4 regions of the Bacillus sp. LQ01 genome follow, and region 1 is predicted to be linked to each of the others. Evidence: riboswitches for the same ligand, from Rfam matches in the RefSeq annotation. Region 1 holds a riboswitch; each other region holds the start of a gene.
The links. Region 1 has a riboswitch for lysine ahead of lysA (diaminopimelate decarboxylase). Riboswitches for the same ligand answer to the same signal wherever they lie in the genome.
Positions count from the first base shown of each region.

Region 2: another riboswitch for lysine. It lies ahead of AC22L0_RS00660 (amino acid permease); the one in region 1 lies ahead of lysA (diaminopimelate decarboxylase).
Region 3: another riboswitch for lysine. It lies ahead of AC22L0_RS11505 (amino acid permease); the one in region 1 lies ahead of lysA (diaminopimelate decarboxylase).
Region 4: another riboswitch for lysine. It lies ahead of AC22L0_RS05225 (aspartate kinase); the one in region 1 lies ahead of lysA (diaminopimelate decarboxylase).

Region 1 is NZ_JBYEZL010000001.1:650,291-654,703, forward strand. It holds gene AC22L0_RS03535 (LTA synthase family protein) at 1-298, opposite strand, end outside; gene AC22L0_RS03540 (DUF3888 domain-containing protein) at 553-948, shown strand; lysine riboswitch at 1,038-1,219, shown strand; gene lysA (diaminopimelate decarboxylase) at 1,400-2,716, shown strand; SAM riboswitch class I at 2,833-2,941, shown strand; gene AC22L0_RS03550 (YezD family protein) at 3,014-3,157, shown strand; gene AC22L0_RS03555 (phosphoadenylyl-sulfate reductase) at 3,245-3,949, shown strand; gene sat (sulfate adenylyltransferase) at 3,989-4,413, shown strand, end outside.
Region 2 is NZ_JBYEZL010000001.1:106,268-110,680, reverse strand. It holds gene AC22L0_RS00670 (DUF3626 domain-containing protein) at 66-1,151, opposite strand; partial or broken gene AC22L0_RS00665 (glutamate racemase) at 1,262-1,510, opposite strand; lysine riboswitch at 1,610-1,791, shown strand; gene AC22L0_RS00660 (amino acid permease) at 1,940-3,364, shown strand; gene AC22L0_RS00655 (ABC transporter permease) at 3,425-4,413, shown strand, end outside.
Region 3 is NZ_JBYEZL010000001.1:2,195,988-2,200,400, forward strand. It holds gene AC22L0_RS11495 (sulfite exporter TauE/SafE family protein) at 80-982, shown strand; gene AC22L0_RS11500 (GNAT family N-acetyltransferase) at 1,020-1,469, opposite strand; lysine riboswitch at 1,790-1,982, shown strand; gene AC22L0_RS11505 (amino acid permease) at 2,095-3,561, shown strand; gene AC22L0_RS11510 (iron-sulfur cluster biosynthesis family protein) at 3,675-3,980, shown strand; partial or broken gene AC22L0_RS11515 (DNA alkylation repair protein) at 4,014-4,413, shown strand, end outside.
Region 4 is NZ_JBYEZL010000001.1:966,797-971,209, forward strand. It holds gene asnA (aspartate--ammonia ligase) at 1-61, shown strand, start outside; gene AC22L0_RS05215 (helix-turn-helix domain-containing protein) at 199-639, shown strand; gene AC22L0_RS05220 (VOC family protein) at 847-1,299, opposite strand; gene AC22L0_RS05225 (aspartate kinase) at 1,526-2,755, opposite strand; lysine riboswitch at 2,959-3,145, opposite strand; gene AC22L0_RS05230 (DoxX-like family protein) at 3,338-4,246, shown strand; gene AC22L0_RS05235 (DUF4166 domain-containing protein) at 4,250-4,413, shown strand, end outside.

The sequences.
Region 1 (4,413 bases):
AAACTGGGAAAGTAACGAAATCGTTATAGAACCCATAAAACATTGCGTTTCCAAATAAAATAAATGACAGTATAAAACTGATTCCAATTATAATTCGGTTTCGGTGCTTAGATGCAAGTAAAGCTAAGCCGAAAAATAAAAGTAACGCAGCTAGTGGATTGATAAAAAGCATGAATTCTTCAAAGAAATTATCAATTTTAATATCAAATGCTAGCTTGTACACAATATATGTTTTAATCCATAGTAAAACGACTGCAACGAGTGCAAATCGCAGTTTTGGAAACAGATGTTGTAGCATAATATACTCCTCTCCTAAAAAGCATGACAGTTCTTGAGAGTCAGTTTGCTTAACGACTCATTTTATATATACGAACAGTCCTTTGTTATTATGATTATTATACTATGAGTATCATTATACGAAAATAAAAGAAGGTTGTGGGCTTTTTTATAATAATCGAGTAGAAAAAGAGTGGTGGGAGACAATAAAACAGAATTTCTATGTATGATAATTATTGTACGCAGAAAGAATCGCGTGATAATACGGAGGTTATAATGCGAAAATTATTATATTTTATAGCATGCAGTAGTGTTATACTTTTTACTTCACCGAGTGTGTCGGTAGCCCAATATGATGCACCTCTTATGGAAGATGCACTTTATTCTGTTTTATTTCCAAAAATAAATAAAGCAATTGAAAAACAATATGGAAGTTTGAAACCTTATCAATGTCCTAAAATTATTAGTTTAAAAAAAGTGTATAGCGGTACATATTTATTTCAAGCAAGTATTGAAGTGACAAAGTATGAACGTGTTGCTGGGAAAATTGCTCCACCATTTGAGAAGGTAACGATTACATTTAATAACGAAGAAGGCGAATGGGAAGTGACAAAGATTTCAGTAAAGCGCTTACCAAACGATACAAAACTAAACTGTAAAAAAACAATATAAAAAATTGTTTGACAAATAAAATGGTCCTTTGGTATTGTTAATAGCAACAATTAGATGTTTGAAAATTAAATAGACTTACCTCATCTACTCTCAAAGGTAGAGGCCGCGATAGGAAAGAGTAAGCTATGGGAGATTTAATGGAATCTGTGATCATAGGTTGAAAGGGACTATTGCCGAAATATAAGAATAACCATCTTATTCATATATTGGGACTGCATTGAATAAATGTAGTACTGTCATAAGATTTATTTTATGGAGAGCTATTTGGAGATGTTGATGCGGTTTCTTATTTTGAGGAGATAACAACTCGTTTATTTTTTCAATATATATTTTTCCTAATAAGAAACGCGTGTGAACATTGTTCCGCGCGTTTTTTGTCTATCTAAAAGCGTGCTGCAATGAATAGAAGATTGGGGTTATGAGTTTTAGAGGAAATAAGGGAGGAATTTAAATGTATTTACACGGCACAAGCCGAATTAATGGGCAAGGACACTTAGAAATTGGAGGGTGCGATACGACGCAGCTAGCAAAGCAATACGGAACACCACTTTATGTATACGATGAAGAGTCTATCCGAGGAAAATGCCGAGCATTTCATCGTGCTTTTAAAGAAAGTGGTTTCTCTTATCAAGTAGCATATGCAAGCAAGGCGTTCTTGTGCATGGAGATGTGCCGAGTAGCTCGTGAAGAGAATATGTCATTAGACGTTGTCTCTGGGGGAGAATTATATACTGCGCTCCAAGCAGGATTTCCGGCATCACGTATTCATTTTCATGGAAATAATAAAACAGAAGAAGAAATAGTGATGGCTCTTCAGGCGAATATCGGTTGTTTTGTCGTAGATAATTTCTTTGAATTAGAAGTTTTACACGATTTAGCGATGCAACATGGAAAGTTTGTGAACATATTAATTCGTGTAACGCCTGGAGTAGAGGCGCACACACATGAATATATTACGACAGGCCAAGATGATTCGAAATTTGGATTTGGCGTTTCAAACGGTCAAGCGATGCAGGCAATTAGATTTGCTTTACAAAAATCCAATTATAATGTGCTAGGGATCCATTCACATATTGGATCGCAAATATTTGAAACAGCTGGTTTTGTTCGAGCGATTGAAGTTCTTCGCCAATTTTTAGTAGAAGTGAGAGAGCAAACAAACTATGTAGTAAAAGTGTTAAATGTAGGCGGGGGATTTGGAATACGCTACACAGAGTCAGATACACCATTAACTCTTGAGACATATGTGCGAGCTGTAACAAGTGCAGTGAGAGAACAATTTACTGTATGTGAATATCCATTGCCAGAAATATGGATTGAACCAGGACGTAGCATTGTAGGTGATGCTGGGACAACAATTTATACAGTTGGATCTGTGAAAGATATTCCTGGTATTCGGAAATATGTATCAGTCGATGGTGGAATGACAGATAATTTAAGACCTGCTTTATATAGCGCGCGTTATGAAGCGATGTTAGCGAATCGAGGGAATGATGAGAATGAGGAACTCGTTTCGATTGCCGGGAAATGCTGTGAGAGTGGAGACATGTTGATTTGGGATATTCATTTACCAAAAGTCGCTTCTTCTGATTTACTAGCAGTTTCCTGTACAGGAGCATACGGGTACTCGATGGCGAATAATTACAATCGGATTCGAAGACCAGCCGTTGTCTTTGCAAAAGGCGGAACATCGCAAGTAGTTGTGGAACGCGAAACATATGAAAATATTATTGGGAACGATCGCATACGTATTAAAGAGCTTGTCTAAATAGAAAAAGGGGTTGTTCGGATGGGCAATTCCTTTTTTGTAAAAATAAAATAATTAAAATATATCGGAAAACTAGGATTGAAAAAAATCAGAATTATGATAAAATACAAATACAAAGCTTATCAAGAGAAGCGGAGGGAACTGGCCCGAAGAAGCTCGGCAACCTGCTTATAGAAAGCAAGGTGCTAAATCCAGCAAAATGGAATCCATTTTGAAAGATAAGGTAAAATATATTACCGAACAGTCTTTTCGAAATGGGAAAGATTTTTTTTATGAATAAAAAGGGGGGCTGTTCGCGTGGGTGTACGGGAACATTTTGATGAAGTATCCGAGAAGATTGAAGCGATGCTTGCTGATATGAAATATGGTTCAATTACAATTGTTGTGCAAGATGGAAAAGTAATTCAGTTAGAGAAAAGTGAAAAGGTACGTTTAAAGTGAAAAGCGCTGACTAGAAAAACTAGAGGCGGTTTTAACCTATTTTCATTAGGTTAAAACCGTCTTTTTGCTTTTACAGGGGGAAAAAACATGTTGACGTATGAAACGTGGGAAGAAAATGTTGTTTCGTTTTCGGAAGAAGATGAAACAAAAGGCGCGCTATCAGTATTAAAGTGGGCTTATAAAGAATATAAAGATGAAATCGTCTACGCATGTAGCTTTGGGGTGGAAGGTATGGTATTGCTGCACCTTATAAACCAAGTAAATCCATCTGCTAAAGTTGTATTTTTAGATACAAATGTTCATTTTCAAGAAACATATGAATTAATTCAAAAAGTGCGGAGGCGATTTCCTTCATTAAATATTATAGAAAAACAACCGGAACTTACGCTTGATGAACAAGAGAAGTTGCATGGTGAGAAATTATGGGAAAGTAATCCGAATCTTTGTTGTAAGATTAGAAAAATTTTACCGTTAGAAAAATCATTAGCAGCGGAAAAAGCGTGGATATCGGGCTTAAGAAGGGAACAATCAGAAACACGTAAGCATACAAAGTTTATAAATCAAGATCATCGTTTTCAATCTATTAAAGTTTGTCCACTCATTCATTGGACGTGGAAAGAAGTTTGGCGATATGTATACAAACATAGCTTGCCGTATAACCCGTTGCATGATGTTGGCTATCCAAGTATTGGGTGTGAGAAATGTACGTTACCTGTAGGGGATGGTGGCGATTCAAGAGATGGTAGATGGGCTGGGAAAGTGAAAACCGAATGTGGTCTTCATTACCAATAAGATGAATCTTGAAATAAAGCTAAGAGAGGATATAGAAAAATGAGCATAGTAAACGAATTAGTAAACCGTATAGATGAGACATATGACGTATCACAAATTGAAAAAGAAATTAAATTAGACAATATTGCGTTAAGTGATTTAGAACTATTGGCGACAGGTGGATATAGCCCCCTTACTGGTTTTTTAGGGAAGGAAGATTATGATTCAGTCGTAGAAACGCTTCGTTTAGCAAATGGTAGTGTGTGGAGTATACCGATTACATTACCGGTAACAGAAAAAGTCGCAGAAAGCCTGAAGGTTGGAGAGGAAGTAAAGCTTGTCAACAATGGAAATATATACGGTGTCATTCAAATAGAAGATATTTTTGTACCAGATAAAGAAAAAGAAGCGTTACTTGTATATAAAACAACGGATGAGGCTCATCCAGGAGTGAAAAAATTATATGAACGACCAAACGTTTACGT
Region 2 (4,413 bases), 540 kb from region 1:
GCTGATCTATAAATAGATCAGCTTCTTTTCTATATAAATACTTCCGAAAAACGGAGTATTTCGTTCTACTTCCGATTTGGTTTTCCAAATCGAACTAAAACATGCCATAATAATTTTAATTCCTGAAGCACTTCTTCATAAGTTCCACGATCACTCCAAGATAATGGATTGCGCTTCAAATCCACTACAGCAGAGCCAATTATATTTGCATCGATGCAATGATTCCGTGCAATGCGTCTTGCTAAAGATGGCATTTTTGAACCTCTAAAATCCATTGGAACTTCGTCTACCATAAGTACAAAACCGATGTGCCAATACAAATCAATCGCATACTTCAGGCAAATTTCTTCTAAAACTTTTCCTACATCCGTACCCTTAAATGAAAGATCTGCAACAAGCGCCTCCACGTCTTCTTTAAGAGAAATCTCTCCATGAATCTGCGCTTCAATATAATGATTAAGATTACGGGCTGGCTCTTTGCTTACTAAATCTATAAACGGCCTTTTCAGGTTAGCTAGTAAATGATTAATTAATATTGTTGGCGTCAAATTTCCTTCACCAATTGCAAATTCTCTTACAAATGTCTCTTCCAAAAGAGCAGCTAAAATCATATCAAACTCCTCATAAGTCCCCTTTTCTTTCGGATCTTGATGCGAATCTAAATACGTATATGTAGAGCGCGAAGAAACTTTTGGAGATAAGAGAAAATAACAGGATCCAAAACGCGGAGCCGGCCCATCTGGATGTAACATTAAATTTAGCGCTCCATATTTTGGCCGTTGATCATTCGTTACGCCTTCTAATTGATATGCCCCTCCAAATATTCTCTTTTCCCAAAGGTCACGTTCACCACCAGGATAAGCAGATACGCTTCCATTAGATAGCAATGTTTCAAACTGACTTTTATATACTCCTTGCTCAAACAGTGCTTCAGCAACTCTTTTCATATTCGAATCTAGTCTGTCTGGATGAAAGTGTAAAGCAATCCTTGCATGAGATTTTAAATTAGCGACAGCTTCTTCAAATATTTCATCTGTAATATTAGACATTTTAAGTATATGATTAATCGTTGCTTTAGCCCCACGTTTTTCGTTCTCTGCATATTTTGAAATATACTCTAAAGCAAATAATTGAGATCTTAATAATTCCATAATCCAATCTCCCCTTTAATTGAACTGCCCTTAAACACTTCAATTAAAAGCTTATTCTTTCCTTCTTATGAAACGAACCTCATTTATTTAAAAAAGTAATTTACTAAATCTTAATTATGTATACACGCATTTTTCATAGGCAAATGTACACATTCTACAGAAATTTGATACCCTAGCCATCGCTCAGCAATATGTTCAAATGATAAAACAGATCCCGTTGTAAAAAAGCGATGCTTCAAATTCAGATTGTCAGACAAAATTCCTTTGTGCTGTAAAATGGTACTTAACTCTATCGCTGTTTCTTCTGCAGAACTAATAATCGTTACAGCCTCTCCTAACTCACTTTTAATCACAAACTCTTCTCTATAATCTGATTATTACTATATCCATTGACGTATAAAAATTCATTTGTTACTCTTAAATACGTTAATTTAATATTTAAATCCTCATTCGTATCTCGGTGAGGTAGAGGTTGCAGTCATTAAGAGTATCATTTCAGGAGATGTAGTGGCATTGATGAAGGAATGAGAAAGGAATGGTTGCCGAAGTAAGTCGTGTCCACCATGCACGCTTGCTGGGTCTGCATTTAATAAGTGCAGAACTGTCACAAACGTTTCGTTTGTGGAGAGCTATCGAGAGGTATGTCGTGGGTTTCTTATAAGATAGAAAGCATGTAGCGGCAGATTACGTGCTTTTTTTGTTTTGTTTGGGACTTCTCTTCCTGACTCAGGAAGACATACATATCTCCTCGCTTGACTTGGTTATACTAACTTTGGAGGTATTTTTCTATGCAACAAAAAAAATGGGGCTTTTGGGTACTAACAGCTTTCGTTGTCGGTAACATGGTTGGCGCTGGTATTTTCATGGTACCAAGTACGTTGGCACAAACAGCAAGCCCACTCGGTGTCACTTTAGCTTGGTTAACTACAGGGTTTGGTGTTTTAATGCTAGCTCTTGTTTTCGGTAATTTAGCAATTCGTCGTCCTGATTTAACGACAGGGCCACAAAGTCATGCATATGCTTTATTCTCAACACCAAAAAAGAAAAAAATGGCTGGCTTCAGTATGGTATGGGGATATTGGGTTGCAAACTGGGCAAGTAACGTTGCCATCATTACATCATTTGCGGGATATTTATCACTCTTCTTCCCAATTATGAAAGATACGCGACTACTATTTTCAATCGGCTCGTTTAACGTAGAAGTCGGAAAACTAATTACATTTACGATTTGTTCCATCTTACTTTGGGGAACTCATATTATATTAACAAACGGTGTAAGCGGAGCTGGAAAACTAAACTTCTTAGCAACAACAACGAAAGTAACTGGATTCCTTTTATTCATCGTCGTTACGTTATTTGCATTCGAAGCTTCTAAGTTTGGACAATGGTACACACCGATGATTGATAAATCAGGTGCATCACATGGTCTTCTTTCACAAGTAAATTTAGCTGCTCTTACAACGCTTTGGGCGTTTATCGGAATTGAATCAGCCGTTCTTTTATCAAACCGTGCTGTTTCTCCAAAAACGGTAAAACGTGCAACAGTTGCGGGATTACTTATTACAGTTGCGATTTACTTAGGAATTACAATTTTAACAATGGGTGTACTTCACGTTGATAAATTACAAGCTTCTGAACGTCCATTAGCAGATGCACTAAATGCTGCAATGGGTCACGGCGGCGGGAAACTGATGGCATTACTTGCTCTTACTTCCCTGTTCGGTTCTATCTTAGGCTGGATTTTATTAAGCTCAGAAGTACCTTATCAAGCAGCAAAAGAAGGTTTCTTCCCTTCCTTCTTCACGAAAACAAATAAAAAAGGAAGTCCAATTTACTCATTACGATTAACAAACATTATGTCGCAAGTATTCCTATTCTCAACATTATCAGGAACCATTGCGGAAGCTTATACATTCGTTATTACCGTATCAACACTGGCCTACCTCATTCCATATCTCGTTTCACCAATCTTCCAGTTAAAACTAGTCGCAACTGGTGAAACATATAAAAATGAAATGCGGGCAAGAATTACAGATGGCATAGTCGCAGTTATCGCACTTTGCTACGCACTATGGGTTATTAAAACTGGCGCATCCGATATAAAAACGTTCCTTCTCGGAATTGGTTTATTCGTAATTGGATTTGCTTTCTATCCATTAATGAATCGTGATCAGAAAAAAAATAACGAAAAGAAAAACGGGCAAGTTGCATAACGCAATTTGCTCGTTTTTTCTTTTGTAAAACATATATAATAGAACAAAGAGGTGAAAAACATGTCAATCGAATCGCTATGGAGCAGTCGCTTCCAACAACATATTCAAAATATCATTACATACTTTGCACGTATGATTAACGGTTTACTATATAGCTTTATCTTTATTTCATGCGTTGGCGCATATTATTATGCTCAGTTTCTAAAAGCATCTCCTTCTAAAGGAATATCTTTAATAATTATAACGATTGTACTTACATTCCTTATAACGAGATGCCCTATCCGTACATTTATTCAAAAACCTGATGCTGTCTATTTACTAGCACTAGAAGAGAAATTAACATCTTATTTCAAAAAATCTCTTCTATACAATTACATCATTCAGCTTTTCCCATTGTTATTTACGTTCCTTATTCTCGTTCCACTTGCTATGCAATCATTACAATTAACTGTACCTTTTTTATGTACAATCTTTATCGTGTTAATGATTACGAAAGCCTGGAACATGTACATACATTGGATGTGGCGTGATAGTCACGAAAAAAATATATGGCTGATCATTCGTATTACTTGTAACGCCCTAATCATTTACATGCTGTTTTATTCCGCAAATGTTCTCATATTGGGCGGACTACTCTTACTACTTGCTTTCCTACTTCTATATACGAAAAAACAGCCTACAAAACGAATACCGTGGGATTACATAATTGAGCAAGAAGAAAAAATGAACGTTCGTTTTTATCAATTTGCTAGCATTTTCACAGATGTTCCGCAACTGAATAAACAAGTAAATAAAAGAAAATGGCTTACAAATTGGATTGAACCTTTATTACATAAAAAACGAGCAACTTTCTTCTACTTACATACACTAGCATTTTTACGTGGAAATGATTATTTCGGTATATATATTCGCTTAGGATTGATCGGTGCTTTCGCCTTATATTTCATACCAAATATATACGTAAAAGGCGCTATCGCTTACATCGTTTTATATATGATCTCTATGCAGCTTCGTTCACTATGGAAATATTTTTCGGGAAATATTATTGT
Region 3 (4,413 bases), 1.5 Mb from region 1:
TGCTGATTGGAAAAACCAAAGGCACTTTTCTCATACGGGAAAAGTGTCTTTTTCATTTATTATTACAGGGGGATTATTTATGCAGAAATTAATTGTCTTTGCTATTATTGGATTTTTCGCTCAATTGATCGATGGGGCACTCGGAATGGCGTATGGGGTAACGTCTACTTCACTATTATTAATGTTTGGTATTGCACCGGCTGTAGCTTCCGCATCGGTTCATTTAGCTGAAGTCGTTACAACTGCAGCTTCTGGCGCATCTCATATCAAATTTGGAAACGTTGATAAATATACAGTTTCCAGGCTTACATTACCTGGGGCAATCGGCGCATTTATTGGAGCATGTTTTTTAAGTAATTTGCCTGGAGATGTAATCAAACCGTACATTTCCGTATTTTTATTTACTTTAGGAGTTTATATTTTATTACGATTCATCATTCAAAAACAAATTGTCACTTCAAATAAGCGTATGTCTGCCAAACAACTTGTGCCGCTTGGTTTATTCGCTGGATTCGTTGATTCAACTGGTGGCGGTGGTTGGGGGCCGATTACGACACCCGTTCTTCTAGCAAGAGGAAATGAAGCTAGAAAAGTTATTGGATCTGTAGATACGAGTGAATTTCCTGTTTCACTCGCTGCAACAATTGGCTTCTTCATCTCACTTGGCTGGGAACAAGTAAGCTGGGTTTGGGTATTTGCCTTAATGCTCGGCGGTATTGTCGCAGCTCCAATTGCTGCATGGTTAGTCCGCATCGTTCCGCCCCATTTACTTGGCGTATTAGTTGGTGGTCTTATTATCTTCACAAATATTCGTACACTGCTTACTACATTTAAAGTGGATCCAACTATTATTTCACTTTCTTACGTTGCAGTTGGTCTTGTCGTTATTATTTCTATTTTCATTGCTGTTCGAAATCATTCCAATCGTCCTAACGCATCAACGGCTGAGTATCCAAATGATCAGAAGCAAATGCTACCATAACTATAAAAAAATACCGCTCAATTTAGAGCGGTATTTTTTATTTTTCTATTTTCCAATTAATCATCGTTTCTGTAGCATTTACTCTCTTCATATGTAACTTTTCTAAAACACGCATCGAACTATAGTTATCTAGGAGTGTCTCTGCAATTATTGTTTCTACCTCTCCTGTTTTGAAAGCCCAATCGATTAGTTCTTTTACAGCTTCTGTTGCATAGCCCTGATTCCAATATTTCTCAATAAATCCATAGCCAATTTCTACTGTTTGATCCTCGTTTGGTTTCCCTTTAAATCCAATATCACCTAAAACGCTATCATCTTCTTTCCGAAAAACATACCACGCCCCCCATGGTAATAAAGCCTCATCTTGTTTCACATTCTCTACATGCCCTACAATATGCGGACCGCTATTATATCCTTGCTCGTTAGCGACTTGAATCCTCTCTTCTGTACACGGCACTATATAGAGCCTTTTTGTTTCTAATTTCATTTTGATTTCCCCTTTTTGCTTAAACGTTACTCTAATTATAACAAATAATATGACTTTATTATGAATGTCGAATTATATTTTTCTGAATTTTCTTTTTATTTAGAGGGTTTTTCAATATTTTTTGCGAAACATTTGTATAACAATTTTTTCTTTGCTTATTGCTACATAATAGTAGGTTCGGGTGGAGTTTTGCGAGCGTTTCCTATACAATAACCGATATTTTTTGACTTTTCCTAACAAAATATCTTGCAATATATTCAGAAAGTCATTACAATTGCCATATATTAAAAATCTTAGCAATATATAAATCCTCATCAATCCGATGAGGTAGAGGTTGCGACTTTTAATAGTAAAACGGACGAGACACAGAGAATGTCACCGACTCCGTTTGAAAGGAAAAGTTGCCGAAGTTTATATTTCTTCTCTGGAAATATGAGCTGGGGCTGTCTCCGAAAGGAACAGAACTGTCACGTTTACAAAATTACCGTGTAAACGTGGGGTGCTATCTTAACGGAAGGGTATGATGGGGTGGTTATTTGTGAAACGTTCCGCCAAATTCCTTTGGCGGTTTTTTGTATTTTTCTCCCCCGCTCCTTCCTAACCTACAAGAAAAGGAGTGTTGAACATGAATAGCGCAACAAATCAATCTACCTCTAAAACGCAAACTACACAAGGACAAGGTGAATTAAAACGCGGATTAAAATCGCGTCACCTTACGATGATTTCTCTCGGCGGTACAATTGGTACCGGACTATTTCTTGCCAGCGGTGGTGTCATCCATTCAGCTGGTCCTGGCGGCGCATTAATTGCATACGCCGCAATTGGAATTATGGTTTACTTCTTAATGACAAGCTTAGCTGAACTCGCAGCTTACATGCCTGTTACTGGATCTTTTAGTACGTATGCAACAAAATTTGTTGATCCATCACTTGGCTTTGCACTTGGATGGAACTATTGGTATAACTGGGCGATTACGATCGCTGCTGAACTTGCAGCCGTAACATTAATTATGAAATTTTGGTTCCCAGATACCCCTTCTCTTATTTGGAGCGGATTATGTTTAGCTATTATTTTCCTTTTAAACTATTTATCTGTTAAAGGGTTTGGTGAATCTGAATATTGGTTCGCACTTATTAAAGTAGTTACAATTATTATCTTTTTAATTGTCGGCTTTATGATGATTTTCGGAATTATGGGGGGCGAAACTGTTGGATTCAAAAACTTCACTGTTGCAGATGCACCATTTAACGGCGGTATCATGGCAATTATCGGTGTATTTATGGCAGCTGGTTTCTCCTTCCAAGGAACTGAATTATTAGGAGTAGCTGCTGGTGAAACATCTGATCCAGAACGTAATATCCCAAAAGCAATTCGTTCAATCTTTTGGCGTATTCTTTTATTCTATATCCTTGCGATTCTCGTTATCGGTTTATTAATTCCTTATACAACTGAAAGTCTTGCTGCAAGTGATGTAACAGTAAGTCCATTTACACTTATTTTTGAAAAAGCGGGCGTTGCCTTTGCTGCCTCTGTTATGAACGCTGTTATTTTAACGGCAGTACTATCTGCTGGTAACTCTGGTATGTACGCATCAACTCGTATGCTTTGGGATTTAGCTCGCCAAGGAAAAGCACCAAAATTCTTAGGCAAATTAGATAGCCGCGGTGTACCTGTAAACGCATTAATCGTAACGTCAATTGTCGGTAGTATCGCTTTCATTGCTTCTTTATTCGGTGACGGTGTTGTATACATTTGGTTATTAAACGCATCTGGAATGTCTGGCTTTATCGCATGGGTTGGAATAGCAATTAGTCATTACCGTTTCCGTAAAGCATATACCGTACAAGGCAAAGATTTAAAAGACTTACCATATAGAGCAAAATGGTTCCCATTCGGTCCAATCTTCGCATTTACACTTTGTATCATCGTAATTTTAGGACAAAACTACGGCGCATTTATAGGTGAATCAATCGATTGGAACGGCGTACTCGTTTCTTACATCGGTTTACCACTCTTCTTAGTACTATGGTTAGGATATAAATTTACGAAAAAAACAAAAGTGATTCCACTTGATAAATGTGAACTAAAATAAAGTGAAACGAGCAAACAAATTTGTTTGCTCGTTTTTTATTGCAAACCTCTTTGCTTCCCTATTACTCCTGTTTTTGCCATAATAGAAGAAATATAATTAAAGGTTGGGATACAATGAACATTCGCATTACTGATGAAGCAAAAGCAGCTATACATAGATTAGAACGTAAAGACAAAAAGATCATTCGCATTAGAGGGACAATGACAAACTCTTGTAGTATTTTCGTTGATGTCGATTTAATTTGGGATACATATAACGCAGATGATGTTGTATATGAAGATGCAGATCTTATCGTACAAATGGATTCATTCACGAAAGACTACACTGGTGATACGGTGAAACTTGATTATAAGACGACAGGTTTTAGTATTACGACTCCGAGTGAGACTTTAGTTTATGGATTGTCGATTAAAAAATAAAAATTGTTTTCATTTGACCACTGAGGTGAAAAAATGGGTAAATATGTTCCGTTAAAATTTTTATTTAACGAAGAATTAGCAGAAAAAATGGCTGATTCTATTTGTAAACACGATCCTACTTTCTCTAAAAGAAACTTTGTATCTTCTGTAACATGTAAAGTTGAAAATTTAGAGTTAAAGCATCGTATTGAAGTAATTGCAGATGAATTACACAATGCTTTACAAAAAGATTTTAATGCAGCCATACATATATTACTGAAAACATTAGGACCAGAAAATACAACAGAAGTAGGCACATTTACATGTATGAAATAACGAAAAGGAATACTGCTGAATATGCCATTCGGCCTTTTCTTCAAACATACCATGAAGACACACTAGACATATTGCAACAGTGGATTTATGACGAAAACAACCACATTAGAAGATTAGT
Region 4 (4,413 bases), 320 kb from region 1:
TTCTGTATGGCCTGACGATTTACGTGCAGCTTGTAAAAAAGAAAACATTCATCTGTTTTAATAGAAGTGAGGGAGGGTAGCTCAAAGAGTTATCCTCTCTTTTTATTGTGTAAACGAATGGTTTACAGTGAATTTTACTAATGGTTTCTTTCTTTTACATCTCTTTTTATGTAATAATTTGTTAAAGGAGGGGACGTTATGAATTTAGGAGAACAGTTAAAAAAACTACGAGAGTCAAAGGGGTTTTCACAAGAGGATGTTGCTAAAAAGATTGGTGTAACGAGGCAAGCGGTATATAAATGGGAAAATGATAAAAGTTATCCTGATATTGATAATTTAATTTTACTGAGCGAAATGTATAATGTTACGCTAGATGAGTTGATAAAAGGGAATCAAGATTTCAAAAAGAAAATACATAGTGATGCAGAAGATGAGGATTTTGAGAAAGGAAATGAATTTGGTTTTTATATTGGATGTGGTTTGCTAATTTTAAGTGCTTTCGTTGATTATGAAGGAATGCAAGAAATCTTATTAGGAATAGCACTATTCATGATAGTTTTTTACTCTGACGTGAAGAAAGTTATTTTGAATGAGTTCAGATCGTTTTTTAAAAGAAAAGATATATATGATAAGAGGTGAGAAGAATCAGTTATATTTCCTAGGAAAGAGTATAGGAAGTAATTGAATTGTTTTATAATGATTTTAGGATGTTGATAGTGTGTTAAAAAGTTCAAACAAGCATAACCCCGTTCTAAAGCTAGGACGGGGTTCAAAATCTAAGTTTTATGAAGCGAGAATTTCTTTCAAATATTTTTACTTTAGTAAAGACTTCTTATAAAATATTACTTATTTATTACCGAGTTCTTCCGCTAAACCGATTAAAATTCCTTCGACTCCACGAATGTAGCAGAGACGATACGAGTTCTCGTACTGAACTACTTCACCAACGAGCTCTGCACCATGCTTAGTGAGTCTCGATACCATTTCGTCAATGTCTTCAACGGTGAACATGACGCGTAGATAACCGAGGGCGTTTACAGGAGCATTTCGGTGATCTGATATAGTAGGTGGGGTGAGAAATCGCGAAAGTTCAATTCGGCTGTGGCCATCTGGAGTGGCCATCATAGCGATCTCTACGCACTGAGAACCGAGTCCAGTTACGCGACCAGCCCATTCACCTTCGACATTGGCTCGACCTTCGAGATTCAAGCCAATCTCCTCAAAGAAAGAGATTGCGTTATCAAGGGATTCTACAACGATGCTGACATTGTCCATTCGTAGTAATTTGTTTTTTGCCATAGTCTTATCTCCTTATGTATAAAAGTCTATTATTTAATTATCCTCATAATTATACTACTAAGTAGTTACAAATTCCTTTCAGTTAAAAACACCTTGTCACAGTATAGGAAAATGTGACAAGGTGTTTTTTAATATGTCATATAGCATCGTGTTAACGAACAGCTTTTTATTTAATAGGAAGGTAATACATTAATCTGATTTTTTTAGTATTACTAAATATATCAGATTAGCTCATTTGCACGAAAGGCTCAATTTTCGCCATAAATGATTGATGCAGCGCCTCAACGCCTGTTACTAAATGAAGGCGGTCAATAACGACAGACACTTTAATTTCTGATGTACTTACCATTTTAATATGAATATCTTCTTCTTTTAAAGTAGTGAACATATTTGCAGCGACACCTGGGTTAGATACCATGCCAGATCCTACGATTGATACTTTTGCTAAGTGATTTTCATGTTCTACAGATTCATAGTGAAGAGTTTCTTGATTTTGTTCCAAAACTTCTAAAGTTTCTCTTAAATCATTCGAATGAATGGAGAAGGAGAGGTGTACAGTTCCTTCATTTGTAATACTTTGAATGATGATATCTACATTAATGTGTGCTGCTGCTAATGTAGAGAAAACTGTTGAAAGCGAGCCTTGTTCTAATCCTTTAATTGTGACACGTGTAATGTTATCCTCAAATGCAATACCTTTAACGATTGATTGTTGTTCCATGTTACATTCTCCTTTTACAATTGTTCCGTTTTCTTGTTCCATACTTGAGCGAACTTCTAAAACTACATTATGATTTTTAGCAAACTCAACAGCGCGCGGGTGTAATACGCCGGCACCGAGATTAGCAAGCTCTAACATTTCGTCATAAGAAATTTCGTCTAATTTGTAAGCATCTTTTACAACTCGTGGGTCCGTCGTATATACACCTGTCACATCCGTATAAATATCACATTTTTTTGCTTTAAGTGCAGCGGCTAGTGCGACAGCAGTTGTATCAGAGCCACCACGGCCAAGCGTTGTAATTTCATTTTCTACACTTATACCTTGGAAACCAGCTACGATAACAATCGTACCTTCAGCAAGATAAGATTGAATACGATCTGTATGAATGTCAGTAATCCGTGCACTACTATGTACAGATTCTGTCGTAATACCTGCTTGCCACCCTGTTAATGAAATTGCATGATAGCCTTTTGCTTGCAGTGCCATTGTTAATAATGAAATAGTTACTTGTTCTCCTGTAGATAGAAGCATATCCATTTCACGTTTACTTGGATTTTCTGTGATAGCGTTAGCGAGTGCGACAAGTTCATCTGTGCTTTTTCCCATTGCTGAAACGACAGAGACAATGCTATGACCTCGTTCATATTCTTCAATAATTAAATTTGCTACATGTTGAATGCGTTCGACGCTTCCGACAGAAGTGCCACCAAATTTTTGAACAATTGTTTCCATTACAAATTCCTTCTTTCGTCTATTTTTAAGAATAGATTAGGAAATATATAAATCCCAATACTCCTGTAGTTACCAGAAAGACAAACAAAAAACACCATCTCAAATAAGTGAGGATGGTGCTGTTACAGGAAAAGGGAAACAGAAAACGGAGCTAATAAAAAAACCGCCAAAAAAGGAATATCATAAAAAAATGATATCTCTTTTTTGTAGATAGCTCTTCATACGTACACGTCTGTACATATGACAGTTCTGTTTCTATTCGAAAACAGCCCCAATTGATAAATGCAGAGAAATTTATCAATTTCGGCAATACTTCCTTTCATCTAAGTTCATAGACATCTCTGTGTCTCCATTAGAATACTCATAAGTATCGCAACCTCTATCTCACGTTTTAGGCGAGAGTGTTTGATTTATGAAGTTGTTGGTAACATTTGTTTTATAATAATTTAAATTTTTCGTGGAATCAAGTGTTTTATATATATTTTAAAAATTCTTTCTTTTTTTGAGGAAGTTTGTGAAAAATGTAGCAAAATAAATTCATTGCATGTACATTAAACTTATAGTGCATAGGAGGTGGGGAGAATGAAAAGGAAACAGCCTATTTATGTTGCGACAAAAATGAACACGACGATGGAAAAATTATGGGAATATACGCAAGAACCAGATATACATACAGAGTGGGATGCTCGCTTTACTGAAATTTCGTATTTAGAGAAAAAAGAAGGAGAACCACAGAAATTTTTGTATAAAACAAAGATTGGATTTGGGCTTGAAATAGTTGGAGAAGGGGAATCAATAGGTGAAATAAGAAAAGAAACTGGTGAAAGAATTTCTTCTTTAAAATTTTGGACGGATAATACATTATCTCTTATTCAAATAGGACGTGGTTATTGGAAGTATACGCCCAATAAAGAATACATCCATTTTGAGACACAATATGATTATGATACAAGATTTGGTCGTATAGGAAATGTGATAGATTCCTATATTTTTCGTCCGTTATTAGGTTGGGCGACTGCTTGGAGTTTTGATGCCTTAAAATTATGGTTAGAAAAGGGGCTTCATCCTAGGTTACTAATTAGAAGAACAATGACGTATTGGCTCGTATGTTCTTTATTTGCTTTTGTATGGATATATCAAGGGATAGTGCCAAAACTACTGTTTACTCATTCAGAAGAAGTAAAGATGCTTTCTTTATTAATCGGTTCAAATGAAAGTAGTGTATGTATACTTAAAATAATTGGGGGGTTAGAAATAATTTTCGGTGTCGTATGGCTGTTGCCACTAACAAAACGAAAATTATTTATACTGCATATTATTGTATTACTAGTTTTAACGTTAGCGGCAGGATTTACGAATATCGCAAGCTTTACAGGACCGTTTAATCCGATTACATTAAATGTTCTTTTAATGGGGTTATCAATTGTCGGTTATATAAATAGCTTCGATTTGCCAAGTGCAAAAAATTGCAAGAGGACGAGAAAGGGATAATGTATGGCTAATATTTACGAAAGACTATTAGGGGATTCTTATAAAAAACTTCATCCGAAATTACAGAAACGTTATGAGATTACAGAAGAAAATAGCTTTACTGGAGAAGGAAAGATGGATGAAATTTACGGTGGTTCTTTTTTCGTAAAATTCATATTAAAAATTGC